DNA from 2 places in the Pseudoalteromonas sp. 4NS20-0020 genome. Region 2 is predicted to be linked to the other one. Evidence: predicted binding sites of a transcription regulator. Region 2 holds the regulator's gene; the other holds the start of a gene.

Region 1 (10,603 bases), on a different contig from region 2:
CAATTGCGTCGTAGTCAGAATCGCTGTAATGATAGCCTAACATACCATGCCAGTCCGCGAACTTATGTTCTACGTTTAAACGCGCTTCGGTAGTTTTATTAGTGAACGTGGTACCAATTTCACCATCTTCAATTTCACTGTGTGAATAGTCTGTATAACCTATACGTAGGTTGATTGTCTCTATCCAGTAATTGTGAAGCGCATAGCTGACTAAGCCTTGCCAACGGTCTTGCTCTAGCTGTGCAAAAACAGCTTCTTCGCCTTCTTTTTCATCCTCATGTTCTGCATGTTCTTCTTCAGTTTCACCTTCGTGATCATGCTCATGATGATGTTCATGTCCAGGTATTCCATAGTCAGTTTCTATACTACCGTAAGAAAATCCAACAGTAAGGTGCTCGCTAACGTAGCTAGTACCAAAATTTAGTGTTTCGCTATCAATAAACGTGTTTTTTACTGAGTTTTCAGTTTCTATGTCGCCATCTTCGTCAGTTACTGTAAATGTAGGCGTTTCATAGTCATCGCCACTGCGTTTAGTCCCATCAAAATGAAAGTTAAATCCGTCATTTCCTGTTTCTAGTTTTGCGGCCACGGTATTTGAGTTAGAAACCGTGTCATGGCTGTACTCAGCGGCACCGGTTAAATCATCTAAATTACTCGTTGGAATACGGTTATCAACCACATTTACCACACCACCAATTGCACCTGAGCCATACAAAAGTGTACTTGGTCCACGAAGTACTTCAATTTGTTCAGCTGCTAAGCTGTCGCTTGAGGTTGCATGGTCTGGTCCAATGCGCGATGCATCACTAGCATCTAATCCGTTTTGGGTGATTTTAACGCGAGGACCATCTAAACCTCGAATAATAGGGCTTGAGGATACAGGGCCAAAGTAGCTTGCATTAACACCAGGTAAACCTTTTAGTGTTTCGCCAAGTGTTGGTTTAGATTTATTTCTTAACTCATCACCCGACAGAACGCTTACCGGTGAAATCATTTCTAAGCTGCTTTTGTGTAGCGCAGATGCATAAACCACAACGGTTTCAACCGAGGTTGGTAAAAGTGAAACCGTGACATTGTTTGACGATTCAGTAACCGTTATTCTTGAATCTACGTAGTTGTCTTTGCTGATATGAAGTTGGCTGTTAGCGTCAATTTCAATTGAGAATTCGCCAAGCTCATTACTTTTTATAGTTTGATTTTTTCCATGAACATGAATGGAAGCGTTTTCAATAGGTTGATTTTTATCGTTTATTACCTTACCTGTTATTGTTGCAGCTAGGGCGGATTGGGTGCATAAAACCGATAAAATGGCAGAAGAAATTAATGTTAACTTTGTCATTAGTAAATTATTTGGTGATTACATGTTGTGATATAATATAACAGTTCATAATTTTTGAATCAACAATGTTATACTATAACTTTTGCATTTGCGTTTAATCAACTAAAAATGATGATAAATCACTCAGGTTGGTATTTTATCTGCTATCAATCATTAGTACATCAAGCTTGTATTGTGCACGTTTTTGGTTTTTTAAGTCAGTAGGCTCTAGCATTTCACATTCGTCACGTAGCATTTCGGCTATTAGGCTAGGGTATTGGCGGCAATCTTCAGGTCGGTCTAGGTAAATATTACATATGAATTTATCGCGATCACCTTCATCTTTTTTAGGTTCAATTGCTAAAAATGGGCAGTTATTTAATTTATCACCTGTGTTCGGATCAAACCAAATTTTATTGTTTTGTACATATTGATAAATCTCGGGATTAAAGAGCGCCCACATTTCAATTTCTTCTGATGATACGTCGAGGTCACCACCACCATATTTGGTACAGCACTTACCACACTGGTTACACTCTTTCATGATTTATTTATCTTTATATAGTTTTTACAATTTTTAGTTTAACAGCTCGTGTTAAATTGTTTGAAATTATTATTTTTTATTAACCCTAAGCATTTAAGTTTATAGCCTGAAGAAGCTTAACAAATATTCTTTTTCGTTCTGATATTTACAAATCCACAATAGTTAAGTCTTTTAGAGCGCTCTACTATCTATAAAATAGGTAAACCTTATCAAAAATACATTTTTAGCTACTGCCCCTGGAGTTAAATCGTTTGCTATACACTTTAATGTTGTATGATCGGCCTAAGGGCATATTTAATGAGCCATTTAAATTTATATTTTGCTATTTTAAGCATAAATACATTAGGGGTGATAAGTAATGATGAATACAAAAGTATACAAAGCGGTACATGATTTGGCTGAAGAATTAATGAGTGCGGCGAATAAAAATGATCGCAAACGCTTTGAGTTACTTTTTTCTAAACTAAAAGCAATTTGTGAAGAAAACGAAAATACCTCTAAAGATCATCCTGTTCAGTGGGAAACACTGGCTGATTTTACAGAAGAGTTAGAAGATGCTATTACTACCTACGAGAAGGCACTAGCAAAATCTATTGCTATTAATAATAAAGACCATATGTCGTCGGTTGCTTTTTCTATGGCGACACTACAACTTGAGATGGGCCAAAAAGAAGAGGCTATAAAAAATCTTCAAAGTGCCAAAGTCAGTGCAAATAAAATAGAAGACAAAGTACTTAAAGCAGAGATTCATGACTTGTTAGAGTCACTTGTTGAAGAAGAAGGCTAATTAAAGCTTTGGCGTATAGCGTTTTTAAAAGGGTGATTATGTTTAAATACGGTTTATATTTATTTACGTTTTTACCTTTTTGTTCGTTTGCTAACTCTTTCAATCAGCAAATATCCGCAGCTCTGATTGAAAGAACAACACACAATATTACTTATGACGGCAGTTATTATTCAATGACCTATCCCGGTGGTGATGTACCAAGTAATATTGGTGTGTGTACCGATGTTATTATTCGCGCTTACAGCCAATTGGGTGTGGATTTACAACAAAGAGTACATGAAGATATTCGAGCAAATTTTGTGATGTATCCGTCTGAGCGAATTTGGGGTTTAAAAAAACCTGATAAAAATATCGACCACAGGCGTGTACCTAACCTTCAAGTATTTTTTAAGCGTCAAGGCACAGAGTTAACTATTTCAAGTAACTCACGTGATTATAAAGTTGGTGATATAGTTACTTGGATGTTACCCGGTAACTTACCCCATATAGGCATGGTTGTTACGGAAGCTTTAAGCAGCGCCGAGAATGTTCAAATTGTACATAATATAGGGCGAGGACCAGAAATAAGCGAAATGCTATTTGATTATAAGATTACTGGTCATTATCGTTTTACTAATAAACATTATAATGCCCAGTAAAGATGGGGCTGTTATAAAGCTATTAATTATTTTAGATTAATACTTATATTGCCGTTTGGCTTGCTACAGCATAAAAGTATTTCACCATCACGAACAAACGCGAGTGGCTCTTCATTATATTTAACATTGCCAGATACTAAAGTTGCTCTGCAAGCACCGCAGTAGCCTTCACGACATTGATAAGCAACGTCTATTTTTTGAGATTCTAAGCAGTGTAAAAGAGAAGGGCAGCCAGGGCTATATTCAATGCGCTGGCTGTTTTCTGCAAGTGTAACACTTGCAGTCGTTTCGTTATTCATTATAAGTCAAAGTCACCAAATTCAGCAGCATCAACTTGTGAATCTATTTGACCTACAAGGTATGAACTAATTTCTGCCTCTTGTGGTGCAACCTGAACATTATCAGACACTAACCATGAGTTGATCCATGGGATAGGGTTACTGTTGTTTTCAAATTGGGCTGGCAAACCAATAGCAGTCATACGTGCGTTAGTAATATATTCAACATACTGACATAAAATATGCTTGTTTAAGCCAATCATAGAGCCATCTTTGAATAGGTACTCTGCCCATTCTTTCTCTTGCTCGGCAGCTTGTACAAACATTTTAATTGCTTCATCGCGACATTGAGCTGCAACGATTGCCATTTCTGGATCGTCTTTGCCGTCTTGCATGATATTTAAAATATGCTGTGTACCCGAAAGATGAAGTGCTTCGTCACGTGCAATTAGTTTAATTATCTTAGCGTTACCTTCCATAAGTTCACGCTCAGCAAATGCAAATGAACAAGCAAAGCTGACATAAAAACGAATTGCTTCAAGAATGTTTACCGACATCATAGCGAGGTAAAGTTTCTTTTTCAGCTCGAATAAGTTTACAACCACTGTTTTACCGTTGATTTCATGCTTGCCTTCACCGTAAAGGTTGTAAAGTGAAACAGAGTTAATTAAATCATCGTAATAAGTCGTTACTGCATCAGCGCGCTCGCTAATTTTATCGTTGCTAACGATGTCATCAAAAATAAGCTCTGGTGATTGTGTTACGTTACGAATAATGTGCGTGTATGAACGGCTGTGAATTGTTTCACTAAATGCCCACGTTTCTATCCAGGTTTCAAGTTCTGGGATAGACACGATAGGTAGTAGCGCAACGTTAGGAGAGCGGCCTTGTACACTATCAAGCAGTGTTTGATATTTTAAGTTACTTAAAAATATGTGCTTTTCATGCTCTGGTAGCGCCTGAAAATCTAAACGGTCTTTACTCACATCTACTTCTTCTGGTCGCCAAAAGAAAGACAGTTGCTTTTCAATTAACTTTTCAAAAATAGGATATTTTTGTTGATCGTAACGCGATACGTTAACGGTCTGGCCAAAAAACATTGGCTCTTGCATTTGGTTATTATGATTACGACTAAAAGTAGTATAAGACATGTTTATCACTCAAAAAACTATCAGAACAAAGCGGGCTGTATGCCCGCTTAAGATAAAATTAACGACTATATTTTACACGCGCCGCCTGCACAATCGTCATCTTCCACTTCTGGAGTGTCGTCTTGTGCATCAGATGCGCCATCACGGGTATTATGGTAATACAACGTTTTGACCCCCAATTTGTAGGCGCTAAGTAAGTCTTTTAATAAGACTTTCATAGGTACTTTACCGCCTTCAAATTTATTTGGATCATAATTTGTGTTTGCAGAAATAGTTTGGTCAACAAATTTTTGCATGATACCGACAAGCTGTAAGTAACCATCATTAGAAGGTATGTCCCAAAGTAACTCATAGTTGTCTTTCAAACGTTCGTACTCAGGTACAACTTGTTTTAAAATACCATCTTTACTTGCTTTAACACTAATGTGACCGCGTGGTGGCTCGATACCATTTGTTGCGTTCGAGATTTGCGATGACGTTTCTGATGGCATTAATGCGCTTAGTGTTGAGTTACGCATACCGTGTTCTTGTATGCTCTTACGTAGTGCATCCCAATCAAGGTGCAGTGGCTCATCACAAATTTTATCTAAGTCTGTTTTATACGTATCTGTAGGCATAATACCTTGAGAATACGTTGTTTCGTTAAACTTAGGACATGCACCACGTTCTTTTGCAAGTTCGTTTGACGCTTTCATCAAGTAGTATTGAATAGCTTCGAATGTTTTATGTGTTAGTGCATTTGCACTGCCGTCTGAATAACGCTTACCATTTTTAGCTAAGTAGTAGGCATAGTTGATTACACCTATTCCTAACGTACGACGTCCCATTGTTGCGTTTTTGGCAGCTGGTACTGGGTAGTCTTGGAAGTCGAGTAAGTTATCGAGTGCACGTACTGCTAGCTCCGCAAGCTCTTCTAGTTCATCTAGAGACTCAAGCGCACCTAGGTTGAAAGCAGACAATGTACATAATGCAATTTCGCCTTCTTCGTCGTTAACGTTGTTAAGTGGTTTAGTCGGTAATGCAATTTCTAAACACAAGTTAGACTGACGAATTGGCGCAACTTTCGCTATAAACGGGCTATGTGTATTACAGTGATCTACATTCTGTAAGTATATGCGGCCAGTACTTGCACGCTCTTGTGCAAACACAGAGAACAATTCAATGGCTTTAATACGCTTTTTACGAATTGACTCGTCTTGTTCGTATTTAACATATAATGCATCAAATTCGTCTTGATCTTCAAAAAACGCATCGTAAAGACCTGGCACATCTGATGGGCTAAATAACGTGATGTAATCGTCTTTAATCAAACGAGAATACATTAACTTATTAAACTGTACGCCGTAATCTAAATGACGAACACGGTTGTCATCAACACCCCGGTTATTTTTAAGAACTAAAAGGTTCTCTACTTCTAAATGCCATAGCGGGTAGAATAGGGTTGCTGCGCCGCCGCGAACACCACCTTGCGAACAACTCTTAACAGCTGTTTGAAAGTGCTTGTAAAAAGGGATACAACCTGTGTGGTATGCTTCGCCATTACGGATATGGCTTCCTAATGCACGGATACGACCAGCATTAATACCGATACCAGCACGCTGAGAAACATATTTTACAATAGCTGACGATGTAGCATTGATTGAATCAAGGCTGTCGCCACACTCAATAAGTACGCAAGAGCTAAATTGACGAGTAGGCGTACGTACACCAGCCATGATTGGCGTAGGCAATGAAATTTTAAATAACGATACCGCGTCGTAAAAACGTTTTATGTATGAAACTCGTGTTTCTCGTGGGTAATCTGCAAATAAGCTTGCAGCCACTAAAATATATAAAAACTGTGCGCTTTCATAAATTTCACCCGTTACACGGTTTTGAACTAGGTATTTACCTTCTAATTGCTTAACTGCAGCGTAACTAAAATTAAGATCGCGTGAGTGATCAAGGTATTCGTCTAATTCGTCAAATTCTTGCTCTGTGTAATCAGCAAGTAAGTGAGCATCGTAACGTTTATCACTCACCATTTTTGTTACATGGTCAAATAAACGCGGTGGCTCAAATTGACCGTATGCTTTTTTACGTAAGTGGAATACAGCTAAACGTGCAGCAAGATACTGGTAATCAGGTGATTCTTTAGAAATCTGATCGGCAGCCGCTTTGATAATCGTTTCGTGAATATCTTTTGTACGAATACCATCATAAAATTGAATATGTGACTTTAATTCAACCTGTGAAACCGAAACGTTATTTAAACCTTCGGCGGCCCATTCTATAACGCGATGGATCTTATCAAGATCAAGAGGCTCTTTGCGCCCGTCACGTTTGCTTACAGATAACTGTTGGTTCATAGCTTTGCCTGTATTCCTTGGGGATAATGTATTTTTGACCAATGTTGTACGTCTCAAAAAGAGAAGTAGTGCTCATTTTTTATAAGTTTTACCCAATGAGGTAAATTTAATTGAATAACATTTGGCCACAATATCTGGTGTTGTTCAATTTAGAGATCACAAGATAGTGTGGTCTGAGTTGATTTGCAAGGGGCATAATTGCCCCTATTTGTGGATAACGTTGGGATAACGTATTTGTGTTAGTAGGCATTAACCTTTGATCATTCATTGAAGTTGAAATTTTTAAAAATCAACTCAGGATCGACTAAATTTACACATTTTGAAAATAAATTTCGGCTGCTTTTTTTATCATCAAGCTTTGCGTAAAAACTAACACAATCACAATATATAGTGTTTATATCTAAAATGGGCACTATATATGGTTAAATGCGTCAATAGGGCTACGCCAGTTAAAATCAGCTTTCCAAGTAAGTGCTTCTGCATCGCTTGGAATGTACCCCCACAGAGCAGTAGCTGTAGGCATACCTGCTGCTTTACCAGCTTGAATGTCTCGCTCGGCATCACCTATGTATAAACAGCGAGCTGGTATTACGTCCATTAGTTTTGCGCAATGAAGTAAAGGTAGAGGAGAGGGTTTGGCTTCTTCAAGCGTATCACCGCTAATAACAACTGCCGCATTTTTTAAAGCGGGGATCGCAGCGACAAGCGGCTCAGTTAAAAAGCCAGGCTTGTTTGTCATGATCCCCCATTTGATCTTTTTGTGATCAAGTGAGATCAGTAGTGGTTCAATACCGGCAAAGCATTGGGTGTATTTCGCAATGTTTTGGGCATAGCTATCGACCAATTGTTTTATCAACTGTGCTTGTGCAAGAGAGGGCCACAACTCTTTAAAACCCGCTTCCAATAAAGCTGCCGCACCATTGGAAGCCGCTGGGCGATATATTTCGCTTGTTACTTCGGCAATTTTATTTGCTCTTAGTACACTATTAAGTGCAGCGCCTAAATCGTCAGCTGTGTCGAGTAAGGTGCCGTCTAAATCAAACAAAAACGCATCATATTGATAAAGTTCTAATGATGAACCTGCGCTCTTCATTACACCAACTTCTCAAAATGAAGGATATAATTAACACTAACATCATTATTAAGTGTGTATTGTTTAGAGAAGGGGTTATACGAAAGTCCTGAGCTTGCACGTACTTTTAAGCCCGCTTGCTCGGCCCACGCAATTAGCTGCGCCGGTTTAATAAACTTTTTGTGATCGTGAGTTCCCTCTGGAACCATTTTTAATAGTTTTTCAGCACCTACAATTGCGTACAAGTAGGCTTTCGGTGTTTTATTGAGAGTAGAGAAAAAAACATCAGCGCCAGGTTTTGCAAGTTTGGCAACGGCGTGAATAATTGAAGCAGGGTCTGGAACGTGTTCGAGCATTTCCATACAGGTAACAACGTCAAATCGTTCAGGGTGTTCTTCAGCAAACTGTTCTGCGGGTATTTTTATGTAATCTACATTAACACCCGTTTCTAGGCTGTGTAATTTAGCGACAGTCAAAGGCTCTTGTCCCATATCAATACCTGTTACCTTTGCCCCCATACGTGCCATACTTTCGCTTAAAATACCCCCACCACAGCCAACATCGAGTGTTTCTTTATCAAATAAACCTTGCGTTTTATTTGCAATAAAATCTAGGCGTAACGGATTAATTTCGTGAAGAGGTTTAAACTCACCCTCTAAATCCCACCAACGCTCTGCGATGGCTTCAAACTTTGCTATTTCTGCGTGATCTACATTTTGATGTTCGGTCATAAAATACTTCCTCGTCAATCTGAGGCCATTATATAGGCCTAAATTGATAAATCGCAAAGTTTTGCGCCTGTAAATTAAAATTAATTGTGATAGCATGTCTGTTAGTAATAATAACAATACTCTTTAAAACCTAATACTGGGTTATCAAGAGCTGCTACTGAAGGAATGTGATATCAAATGACTGATCTCGCCAATGAAATTCTGCCAGTCAATATTGAAGACGAGTTAAAAAACTCCTACTTAGATTACGCAATGAGTGTAATTGTAGGACGTGCATTACCAGACGTACGTGATGGCTTAAAGCCAGTTCACCGCCGCGTTTTGTTTGCAATGAACGAGCTTAGTAATGATTGGAACAAGCCTTACAAAAAGTCGGCACGTGTTGTCGGTGATGTAATCGGTAAATACCACCCACACGGCGATAGCGCAGTTTATGACACGATAGTTCGTATGGCACAGCCATTCTCACTTCGTTATATGCTTGTAGACGGCCAGGGTAACTTTGGTTCTGTTGATGGTGATTCAGCTGCTGCAATGCGTTACACCGAAGTACGTATGGCTAAAATGTCTCATGAGTTATTAGCGGATCTTGAGAAAGAAACGGTTGATTTCGTTCCTAACTACGATGGCACAGAGCAAATTCCTGACGTTTTACCAACGAAGGTACCTAATTTACTTGTAAATGGTTCTTCTGGTATTGCCGTAGGTATGGCGACAAACATCCCACCACATAACTTAACTGAAGTTATCAATGGTTGTTTAGCATTAATTGTTAATCCAGATTTAACCATAACTGAGTTAATGGATTACATTCCTGGCCCAGATTTCCCTACAGCCGCAATCATTAACGGTAAAAAAGGGATTGAACAAGCGTATCAAACGGGTCGTGGCAAAGTGTACATGCGTGCACGTGCTGACATCGAAACAGACGAAAAAACGGGTCGTGAAACAATTATTGTTCATGAAATCCCTTATCAAGTTAACAAAGCACGCTTAATTGAAAAAATAGCGGAGCTTGTTAAAGATAAAAAAATTGAAGGCATTAGTGCACTACGTGATGAATCAGATAAAGACGGTATGCGTATCGTTATTGAGATAAAGCGTGGTGACGTAGGTGAAGTGATTCTAAACAACCTATATGCACAAACACAGTTACAAACAGTGTTTGGTATGAACATGGTTGCACTCATCAATAACCAGCCTAAGTGTTTTAATTTAAAAGAAATGCTTGAAGAGTTTATTATTCACCGTCGTGAAGTAGTAACTCGTCGTACAGTATTTGATTTACGTAAAGCGCGCGACCGTGCACACATGCTAGAAGGTCTAGCAATTGCACTTGCCAACATTGACCCAATTATTGAACTTATTCGTAAGTCTCCAACACCAGCAGAAGCAAAAATAGCGTTAACTGCACGTTCGTGGGAATTAGGTAATGTTAAAGCAATGCTTGAAAAAGCAGGTGAGGCTAACGTTGCTCGCCCAGATTGGTTAGCTGATGATTTAGGTATACGCGACGGCCAATACTTTATTTCTGAGCAACAAGCTCAAGCGATTCTTGACTTACGATTACACAAGCTAACAGGTCTTGAGCACGAAAAAATCTTAAGTGAATACCAAACACTGCTTGATTTAATTGCTGAACTGTTACACATACTGGCAAGCCCAGAGCGCTTAATGGAAGTAATTCGTGACGAGTTAGTTGAAATTAAGGCGCAATATGGCGATGAGCGCCGCAC
Region 2 (10,603 bases):
AATCTAAGCTTGCTTTCATTGCCTCTGATGTAGGAATACTCTCAACATTAATCTCTGCATTTACTTGCGACATTTCAAGAATATGTGTTAAATCGGCAAGTAATCCATCTGATACGTCAATAGCTGACGTTGCAAGCCCACGGATGACCTGACCCGCAGCAACACGCGGTGTTGGGTAGTCAAATCGATTGTTTAAGTATTCTAAATGCGTTGGATCTATATTAATACCTTGCTTACGTGCTTCAATAGCAAGACCCGCGTCCCCTAAAGGACCCGTAACATAAATCCAATCACCTACTTTTGCACCACTTCTGCGTAGTGCCTTACCTTCCGGCACAGTACCTTTAGCGCAAATAGTAATGGTGAGTGGCCCTTGAGTGGTATCGCCACCAATAATTTGTACATTAAAGTATTCTGCAATTTCATGCATGCCTTCAGTAAATTCTGCAATCCACTGAGAATCTATTGTCGGTAACGTTAGTGCAACAGATACCCACGTAGGTTCAGCACCCATTGCAGCTAAATCACTTAAATTAACAGCAAGCGCTCTATGCCCCAATGCGCGAGGAGAAATATCTTCAAAAAAGTGCACGCCTTCAACCAAAGTATCGGTTGTGACTGCAAGTTGGCAGTTTTGTGGAACAGTGACAAGCGCGCAATCATCCCCTATACCTAGGTTAACATCACGACGAGAAATACCGCGACCTTTAAAGTAGCGGTTAATTAATTCAAATTCCTTCATACACAAAAAAGCCGACCTATGCCGGCTCTCCTTTTAACGGTTATATAAAGTAAATCTCTGAAAGCAAAGTCAGAGAAAAATACTATTACTTGCGTAAATGCTTTACAGCTTTATCAAGTACACCGTTTACAAATTTATGACTATCTTCTGCGCCAAATATTTTGGCAAGCTCAATACCTTCGTTGATAGCAACTTTGTAAGGTACATCTTCACGGAACTTAAGTTCGTAGCTGCTTAAACGTAAAATTGCTCGCTCAACCATATCTAAGTCATCAAATGGACGCGTTAAATGAGGTGATACTGATTCATCAAGTAGCTTATAATTTACAGCTACACCTGAGGCTAAATCTTTAAAGTATTCAACATCAATTTTAGTAACGTCGTTTTCGATCAACATTTGTTGCTCGATGTCGGCAATTGCATTACCGCTTAATTGCCAAGAATAAACGGCTTGAAGTGCTAAGATACGTGCTTTACGTCTTGCTGCTGGTTTCACAAAAATTCCTTAAACTTAAATTTTATCTAACACATTAACCATTTCAAGCGCACCCAAAGCAGCTTCGCCGCCTTTGTTACCCATTTTGGTACCTGCGCGCTCAATAGCTTGTTCAATGCTTTCAGTGGTTAATACGCCAAATGCAACCGGTATATCATACTCAAGTGATACTTGCGCAAGACCTTTGTTTGACTCGCCAGCAACTAGGTCAAAGTGTGGTGTTCCACCTCTGATCACTACGCCTAAAGCGATGATTGCATCATACTCTTTTTTTGCCGCAACGCGTTTTGCCGCTAAAGGTAATTCAACTGCACCCGGTACATAAATCACAGTAATGTCGTCATCAGATACACCACCGGTACGTTTTAGCTCATCAACAGCACCTTCAAGTAGGCTGCTACCAATAAAGTCATTAAAACGAGAAATGACAATGGCAAATTTTTTGCCCGGTGCGTACTTATTACCTTCAATAATTTTCATTTGATAACCCTAAAAATAAGTTCAAGCGGTTGCGATTGCGCAAAAATTGCTGCGCATCATACCATAATAATAATAAAATAGCCTAGTTTAAGCGTTTGCCTATTGTGGCTCAATGTAATCAATAACTTCTAAATGAAAGCCCGAAAGTGCATGGTATTTTTTAGGGCGACTCATTAATCGCATTTGCTCAATTCCTAAATCTGCAAGAATTTGTGAGCCTACACCAACAGTACGAGAAGTACCTTGAAATTTACGCGGTGTAACATTTTCACCAGCGTCTGCAGCAGCAAATGCTTTAACTGTTGCTTCAAGCTCTTCAGTACTTTCTTGTTTACCTAAAATGACTAGCACACCGTCATTTTTAGCTATGTATGCCATTGCATCCGATAAGCCCCAGCTTCTGTCTGCGCTTCTATCAGAAAGTAAAATATCGTTAAATGTACTTTGTAAATGCACACGCACCAAGGTTGGTTCTTGCGCTTTAATTTCACCCTTGAGTAGTACGTAGTGTAACTGACCGTCAATAGTGTCTTTGTAAGTGACTAAGTCAAATTCACCATGCTCTGTTGGCAGTTTACACTTAGCCACTTTTTCGATTGTGGTTTCGTTTAAATTGCGGTATTCAATTAAATCAGCAATTGTGCCAATTTTAATGTCGTGCTCTTTAGCAAAAACTTCTAAATCAGGGCGGCGTGCCATGGTGCCATCAGCGTTTAAAATTTCAACAATAACAGAAGACGCTTCAAGCCCTGCTAAACGCGCTAAATCACAACCAGCTTCTGTATGACCTGCACGTGTTAATACACCACCTGGCTGTGCCATAATCGGAAAAATATGACCCGGCTGTACAATATCGCTAGGAACAGCACCTTTAGCGATAGCTGCTTGTACCGTGCGTGCTCTATCTGCTGCTGATATACCTGTGGTTACGCCTTTTGATGCTTCTATCGACATAGTAAAGTTAGTTGAAAACGCAGCGCCATTATTTTTAACCATTAAAGGCAAGTCTAGTTGCTCACAACGCTCTTGTGTCATCGTTAAACAAATTAAACCACGGCCATGAGTAGCCATAAAGTTAATTGCTTCTGCGCTAATATGTTCCGCAGCAATGATTAGATCACCTTCATTTTCTCTGTCTTCATCGTCCATTAAAATAACCATTTTACCGGCTTTAATGTCATCTATAATTTCTTGTGCGCTGTGTAAATTCATAAATTCGCTCGTGTAAGTTGTCAGTTTCGTTATTTAATAAAGCCCGCTTTTGCGAGTAAGCTTATTGATATATCTGTGCCGGTTGGCTGCTCTGCGCCTTTGATAAGACGCTCTAAATAACGTGCAATTTGATCGACTTCTAAATTAACTTGAGTGCCTACTTTAAAGTCGGCAATCGTTGTTTGACCGCTGGTGTGCGGCACAATTGTTAATTTAAATTTATTACCTTCAACAGCGTTAACTGTCAGGCTTATACCATCAATACATACCGACCCTTTGTACGGTATGTATTTCATTAAATTTTCACCGGTTGTCAACCAATATTCAGTAGCTCTTGCATTAGCTGTAATCGCCGTTATTGTTGCAATACCATCAACATGGCCAGACACTAAATGTCCACCTAAACGCGAAACCGGTTGCATTGCTTTTTCAAGGTTAACTGTTTGCCCTATTGAATAATGTGCAAAACCAGTTAAATGAATTGTTTCGTTAGATAAATCAGCGCTAAAACCATCAACATGTTTATCAACTACCGTTAAACACACGCCATTTGTTGCAATACTGTCACCCAGCTTTACGTCACTCATATCAAGGTCGGCGCTTTGAATACGAATGGCTAAATCGCCTTGTTTTTTTTGTAATAAAGCAATTTTGCCTGTGGCTTCTATTATCCCAGTAAACATAGCGCTACTCTTCTTTGTTAAATGATTTTAATGCGTGCGTTTTTAACGCGTTGATACGTAAATCGTCACCAATACGAACACACTCATTAAAAGATAAATCGATAGTATCTTGCATACTCGTCAATTCAGGGAAGTTTACTAAACTTTTAGCATCATAACCCATCAGTTTTGGTGCGATATAAAAAACATACTCGTCAATTAAATCAAGCTCGGTCATTTTCCCCGCAAGGGTTGCCCCAGCTTCCAGCCATATATTATTAAACTGATGCTTTGCTAGTGTTTGTAATACATCGGTTAAATCAACCTTACCCTGTTGCTCGCGCACCGCTATGTGCTTAACAAAATGCGGCCACTGCATTGAATTATCAACCTTGGTAGTAAATATAATTATCGGGTGCGCTATTTTAAATAGCGCAAGGTCAGGTGTTAATCTGTTTTGCGAGTCTATTATAACACGCACCGCCTGACGTAGCGGTAAGTTGGTTGGTAATGAATACGGTAATTCACTTGGTCGAACATTGAGTTTTGCATTATCAACAAGAACCGTATCGGCCCCCGTTAAAATGGCACAGCTTTGAGCGCGGTATAGCTGCACATCTTTTCGTGCAGCAGGGCCTGTGATCCACTTACTTTTTCCGTTTTTTAGCGCTGTTTTACCGTCTATACTGGCTGCTAATTTACAAGTTACGTAAGGAAGCCCCTGCTCCATACGCTTAAAAAAGCCAAAGTTTAATGCGCGCGCCTCTTGTTCAAGCAACCCATGAGCAACTTCTATTCCGGCGTCACTCAATATTTTAAGGCCTTTACCTGCCACTTGCGGGTTGGTATCAACCATGGCTGCAATCACCTTTTTAATACCAGCAGCCTTAAGTCCTTCAGCACAGGGGGGCGTGCGCCCGTAATGGCTACAAGGTTCAAGTGTTACATAGGCAGTTGCACCCTGTGCTTTTTCGCCGGCTACAGCAAGTGCATTTACCTCTGCATGTCCTTGCCCTGCTAACTGATGAAACCCTTCACCAATTATTTGATTATCTTTTACAAGTACACAGCCAACATTAGGATTAGGCGTTGTGGTAAACCGACCTTTTTTAGCAAGCTCAATAGCACGCGCCATATATAGTTTATCGTGCTCAGTAAATGCTGATTGGCTGCTCATGCTTATTCCCCTAAACGGGCAATTTCTTCGCCAAACTCTCGTATATCCTCAAACGAGCGATATACTGACGCAAACCTTACATAAGCGACTTTATCTAACTTTTTAAGCGCTTCCATAATACATTCACCCACCAAATGGCTTGAAATTTCTCGCTCACCCGTTGCGCGTAATTGCGACTTTATTATATTGACTACTTCATCAACTTGTTCTGTACTGACGGGACGCTTCTCAAGCGCACGATTTAAACCATTTAGTAACTTATCTTCATTAAATGGTTCGCGACTGCCGTCTTGTTTTACAACACGCGGCATAACCAGCTCCGCCCCTTCAAACGTGGTGAAACGTTCATGGCAATCATTACATTCACGACGTCGGCGAACTTGATGGCCACCGCCAACAAGGCGGGAATCTATAACTTTGGTGTCTTTTGCTGTACAAAATGGGCAATGCATAACTAAAGGTATCCGTTTTAAAAACAAAAAAGCCGCTAAAAAGCGGCTTTTATAATAGCATGATTGCTTATGTGATCTAAATTACCGTTTTACTTTATTAAGCGTAAACAGGTAGTTTTGCACAAATTGCTTTCACTTTTTCTTTTACTTGTGCTTGAACAGACTCATCAGCAATGTTGTCTAGTACATCACAAATCCAGCCAGCAAGCTCTTTAGATTCAGCCTCTTTGAAACCACGGCGCGTGATTGCAGGAGAACCAATGCGTAAGCCAGACGTTACAAATGGAGAACGCGGATCATTAGGAACTGAGTTTTTGTTAACCGTAATGTTCGCATTACCTAATGCTGCATCAGCATCTTTACCCGTAATATCTTTATCGATTAAATCAAGTAAAAACAAGTGATTGTCTGTTTTACCAGAAACAACTTTGTAGCCACGCTCTTGTAATACGCTAACCATTGCTTGCGCATTTTTAACAACTTGTGTTTGGTATTCTTTAAACTCTGGTTGTAAAGCTTCTTTGAATGCCACTGCTTTTGCAGCAATAACATGACATAAAGGACCACCTTGGCCACCAGGGAATACAGCACTGTTAAGCTTTTTGTAAATTGCTTCGTCGCCACATGCAGAAATAATTAAACCGCCACGAGGGCCTGCTAATGTTTTATGCGTTGTTGTAGTAACAACATGTGCAAATGGTACTGGGCTTGGGTAAACACCCGCAGCAATTAAACCTGCAACATGCGCCATATCAACAAACAAGTAAGCATCTACTTTGTCTGCAATTTCGCGAAACTTAGCCCAATCAACAATACCTGAATAAGCAGAAAAACCTGCGATAATCATTTTTGGCTTGTGCTCTAGTGCTAACGCTTCAACTTGTGCGTAATCAATTTCGCCAGTCTCTTCGTTTAGGCCATACTGAATCGCGTTATATGTTTTACCTGAAAAGTTTACGTGTGAACCATGAGTTAAATGGCCACCGTGTGCTAGGCTCATGCCAAGTACTGTATCAAGCGGGCTTAATAAGGCTTGGAAAACAGCGGCATTGGCTTGCGAACCTGCATGCGGCTGAACGTTTGCGTAGTCAGTACCAAACAATTCGTTTGCGCGGTCAATAGCTAATTGCTCAACCACGTCTACGTGCTCACAGCCACCGTAGTAACGCTTGCCAGGATAACCTTCCGCATATTTGTTAGTAAGTTGAGAACCCTGTGCTTCAAGTACGCGTGGGCTACAGTAGTTTTCAGATGCAATTAACTCAATGTGCTCTTCTTGACGTGATGTTTCTTTACTCATCGCGTCAAATAACTCTGGATCAAAGTCCGAAATATTCATGCTACGTTCTAACATTGGGGGCTCCTGGGCAACGTGTATGGTATTTTTTAGAGGCTATATTGTACGCTTAAAACCGCACTTTGCCTACGTTCTTAAGTTGAGGATATTTAATCAGGGATTGAAACTATTTCACACCCTTTTTAAGATGATATTTTTAAATAACTTACATAATTATTTTAAATGTTTTTTATTTATTACATTTAATTAGTTAATTAAAAAAGCTATTTCACGGTTTAAAATGTGCAAAAAAGCGGCCATAGCCGCTTTCGTGTTTACTTAATATTTAAGCTAACTTAGCCAGTATTTCTGTACGCAAAGCGTCGTAATCGGCGTTTATGTCGCTTGCAAGACATGGTTTAGCCAATGCGTCGCTCAATGGCTTTGGCATATCAAGTTCAATATTTAGTATACCTTCTACACTTTCTTTAAACTTAGCTGGATGTGCAGTTGCTAAAAAGATGCCCGCAGCACCCGGAGCTCGGTTATTGACTAAACCTTGGTAGGCAATTGCTGTATGTGGCTCTGCAACATACCCTGTTTGATGAATATTTTTCATCACCGTTTGAGTGTTTTCTTCGTCAACACTAATTGAGTAAAAGTTGTCGTAACTAAACCAGTTGTTGTCCAACATAGTTTGCACACGTGGCCAGTTATTTGGCTTACTCACGTCCATCGCATTTGAAAGCGATTCAAGCGTTGCATTAGGCAACCAATTTTTATCAAGTATAAAACGAGGAACGGTGTCGTTTTGGTTTGTTGTTGCACTTAACTTTCCAACTGGCAACCCTATTACAGCGCCAATCATTGCAGCGCATACATTACCAAAGTTACCACTTGGTACAGAAATATGCGCTGTTGCACGCTTTTCTTTTGGCAGTTGTGCAATCGCTTCGAAGTAATAACACACCTGAGCGACTAAGCGGCTTATGTTTATTGAATTTGCTGAATTTAAACCAAGTGTAGATTTAACTTCTCCATCTAAAAACGACTTTTTTACAAGTTCTTGGCAATCGTCAAAACTGCCATCAACCGCGTAACAATGAATATTGTCACCTAAGGTAGTAAATAGTTTTTGCTGAGCAAGTGAAATTTTTCCTTTGGGATAAAGAATAACCACATCAATGTTTGGTTTATTGTAAAATGCATGTGCAACCGCTGCACCAGTATCACCTGATGTTGCTGTTAAAATAGTCACCTTTTCACCTTGGTTAAACTGCGCTAAGCATTCAGCCATAAAGCGCCCACCAAAATCTTTAAAGGCAAGCGTAGGACCATGAAATAGCTCCAAACAATAGGTGTTTTCTTCTACCTCGACTAACTTAACAGGAAAATTAAACGCATTTTTAACCATGTCGGCAACAGTGCTACTTGGCAACTCATCACCAATTAAATGTGATAAAATTTTGCTACTGCGCGTAACAAAATCCATATCAAGTAATGCGTCAACATCAGCCATAGGCGCTAACGATTCAGGAAAAAACACACCTTGGTTACGCCCAAGTCCTGTTTTTACTGCTTCAACGAACGACACTTTTTGTGAGTTATCTTTTAAATTATGTAATTGCATGACTTCTAATCCTATAAAACATTTAATTGACGCGTGCCGTCGTTATCTAACTTACAAATATGGCAAAAACCTTGCTCATTTATATAATTATTTTTTAACCATTTAGCGCATTGCTCGGCCGCTTCAAGTGTTTTACATACAGTAAATAAGGTAGGTCCTGCGCCTGAAATACTAACTACCTCAGCTCCAAGTGCGGGTAAACTTGCTTTCGCCTCGCTAAAACCAGTAATAAGCGGTGCACGGTAAGGTTCTGCTATTTCGTCTCTCATTATGCTTAATGCATCGTCAAAACGTGCTGTTAATAACAAGCTACTAAAAGATGATAAACGCTGCGCAAACTCAACGCTTGCATGCATGCTAAGATCTTTTGGCAAAACAGAACGCGCTTTTGCCGTATTAAGTGAAAAGCCTGGAAACGCCGCAACGTAATACCAGTTTTCATCAACCGGTAGTTCTATAGATTTATTAGGAATTAAATCGCCAGTTAGCTGCAAACCGCCCAAATAACAGGGCGTAATGTTATCGTAATGGCGTCCGCCACTTACAACGGCTTCAAAATCTGCCATCAACTCAATTAGCTGTACTTGACTTAACTGTGTTTTTGCAAATTTATCAAGCGCTGCAAATGTAGCAACCACCGAACAAGCGCTCGATCCTAACCCAGAACCAATTGGCAGGTTTTTTTTAAGCTCTAGCTTTACCGTTGGCATATCTGGTGCGACATGAGCTCTAAAGTGCACTAGACACTGATAAGCTAAGTTCTCTTTCGCATCGCTTGGTAATTTATGAGCATATTCGCCTGAACAAACAAACTCATCACAAGGGGCTGCGCTAACAAGTGCTACATCCCCCAATAAACTACCATCAATTGGCGCAAGAGCAGCACCTAGCGCATCAAATCCAACTGCAAAATTACCAATAGATGCAGGCGCATATACTTCAATCATTTTCGACTCCTAGCGCGATAATGTTTTTAAAACGTCTGCAAATACACCTGCAGCAGTTACTTCAGAGCCAGCGCCGTAACCACGAATTACAAAAGGACGTGGTTGGTAGTATTGACTTAAAATTGCAAGCGCATTTTCACCATCGCGAATAACATTAAGCGCATGTGATGAATCAACCGCCTCAATACCTACTTTACAGTGGCCTTCTTTAATTGTGCCAACGTAACGAAGAACTTTCCCTTCACTTGCCGCTTGCTCAATACGTGCGTTAAAGTCAGCGTCTAAGCTAGGTAATTTTGCCATAAACTCATCAATACTGTCTCCTTCGGCAAACCCTTGTGGTAATACCGACTCTACTTCAATGTCGGTTAGCTCTAATTTCATACCGGCTTCACGCGCAATAATTAACAACTTACGCGCAACATCAGTTCCCGATAAATCATCACGAGGATCTGGCTCTGTAAAACCACTTTCTTTTGCTTTAATGGTTGCCTCTGACAGTGATAAACCATCTTGCAAAGCACCGAACATGTATGACAATGAGCCCGATAAAATACCGCTAAATTCAAGTAATTCATCTCCTGCACCAAATAAAGACTGCAAATTATCGATAACAGGAAGGCCTGCACCTACGTTTGTTTCGTATAAAAACTTGCGGTTATTTTTTTGTGTAGCAGCAATTAAATCTTGATAATACGTATATGAGCTAGTTGTTGCCTTTTTATTGGCTGCAACAACATGAAAACCCGCATTTAAAAAGTCAACATATTGCGCTGCAAGTGCATCAGACGATGTACAATCCACCAGCACAGGATTAACTAAGTGATTTTGCTTAACAAATTGCTCAACCAGTTTTAGGTCAAATGACTGCTCTGATACTGCTAATTTTTGCTGCCAATCACTAAAGGCGATACCCTCGCTATCAAGATGTAACTGACGAGAGTTAGCAACGCCGTACAAATTAAGTTTAATGTTACGCTTTTCAAGCCATGCTTGTTGGCGCTCTAATTGAGATATCAGTTCTTGCCCTACTAAGCCACAACCTAGTAAAAACACATCAATTGAAGGTACATGCGTGAAAAAGTTCTCATGGCATATTTTCACTGCGTCGTTACATAACTCACCGTCAATCACAGCTGAAATAGCACTTTCAGTAGAATCCTGTGCAATTGCCACAATGTTTACTTGTGCTTGAGAAAGGGATGCAAAAAACTTAGCGGCTAAACCACGGTGTGCGCGCATGTTATCACCCACAAGCGTTACTATGGCTAAATTACGCTGTACTTGAACAGGCTCAATTAAACCTGCTTGAGATTCAAGCTCAAACGCTGTTTGTAAAGCAGTTAAAGCAAGGGCTAAGTCGCTCTCATGTACACAAAAGCTAATGCTAAATTCACAAGACGATTGCGTGATCAACACAATAGATACGTTATCGTGGGCAAGCGCATTAAAAACTTTAGAGGCCATGCCTACTTTGCCTTTCATTCCTGGACCCGAGACAGTCAGCATAGCTAAATCTTGCAGGCTTG

The links. Region 2 encodes NrdR, which represses ribonucleotide reductase genes. Its sites were predicted from a motif close to AAACACNANATNTNGTGTTT; they were not measured.
Region 1: a site for NrdR is predicted at 7,188-7,207, ahead of nrdA (class 1a ribonucleoside-diphosphate reductase subunit alpha). Genes of this name have one in related genera too.

The regions. Positions count from the first base shown of each region.
Region 1 is NZ_BAAJMI010000003.1:564,448-575,050, reverse strand. It holds gene AC27JL_RS09815 (TonB-dependent receptor) at 1-1,339, opposite strand, end outside; gene AC27JL_RS09810 (YkgJ family cysteine cluster protein) at 1,476-1,862, opposite strand; gene AC27JL_RS09805 (tetratricopeptide repeat protein) at 2,221-2,649, shown strand; gene AC27JL_RS09800 (DUF1287 domain-containing protein) at 2,688-3,287, shown strand; gene yfaE (class I ribonucleotide reductase maintenance protein YfaE) at 3,314-3,586, opposite strand; gene nrdB (class Ia ribonucleoside-diphosphate reductase subunit beta) at 3,586-4,716, opposite strand; gene nrdA (class 1a ribonucleoside-diphosphate reductase subunit alpha) at 4,782-7,064, opposite strand; gene AC27JL_RS09780 (HAD-IA family hydrolase) at 7,477-8,157, opposite strand; gene ubiG (bifunctional 2-polyprenyl-6-hydroxyphenol methylase/3-demethylubiquinol 3-O-methyltransferase UbiG) at 8,157-8,867, opposite strand; gene gyrA (DNA topoisomerase (ATP-hydrolyzing) subunit A) at 9,045-10,603, shown strand, end outside.
Region 2 is NZ_BAAJMI010000004.1:16,057-26,659, forward strand. It holds gene thiL (thiamine-phosphate kinase) at 1-742, opposite strand, end outside; gene nusB (transcription antitermination factor NusB) at 828-1,238, opposite strand; gene ribH (6,7-dimethyl-8-ribityllumazine synthase) at 1,254-1,718, opposite strand; gene ribBA (bifunctional 3,4-dihydroxy-2-butanone-4-phosphate synthase/GTP cyclohydrolase II) at 1,818-2,930, opposite strand; gene AC27JL_RS10615 (riboflavin synthase) at 2,960-3,613, opposite strand; gene ribD (bifunctional diaminohydroxyphosphoribosylaminopyrimidine deaminase/5-amino-6-(5-phosphoribosylamino)uracil reductase RibD) at 3,618-4,769, opposite strand; gene nrdR (transcriptional regulator NrdR) at 4,772-5,221, opposite strand; gene glyA (serine hydroxymethyltransferase) at 5,319-6,575, opposite strand; gene thrC (threonine synthase) at 6,844-8,127, opposite strand; gene thrB (homoserine kinase) at 8,139-9,074, opposite strand; gene thrA (bifunctional aspartate kinase/homoserine dehydrogenase I) at 9,084-10,603, opposite strand, start outside.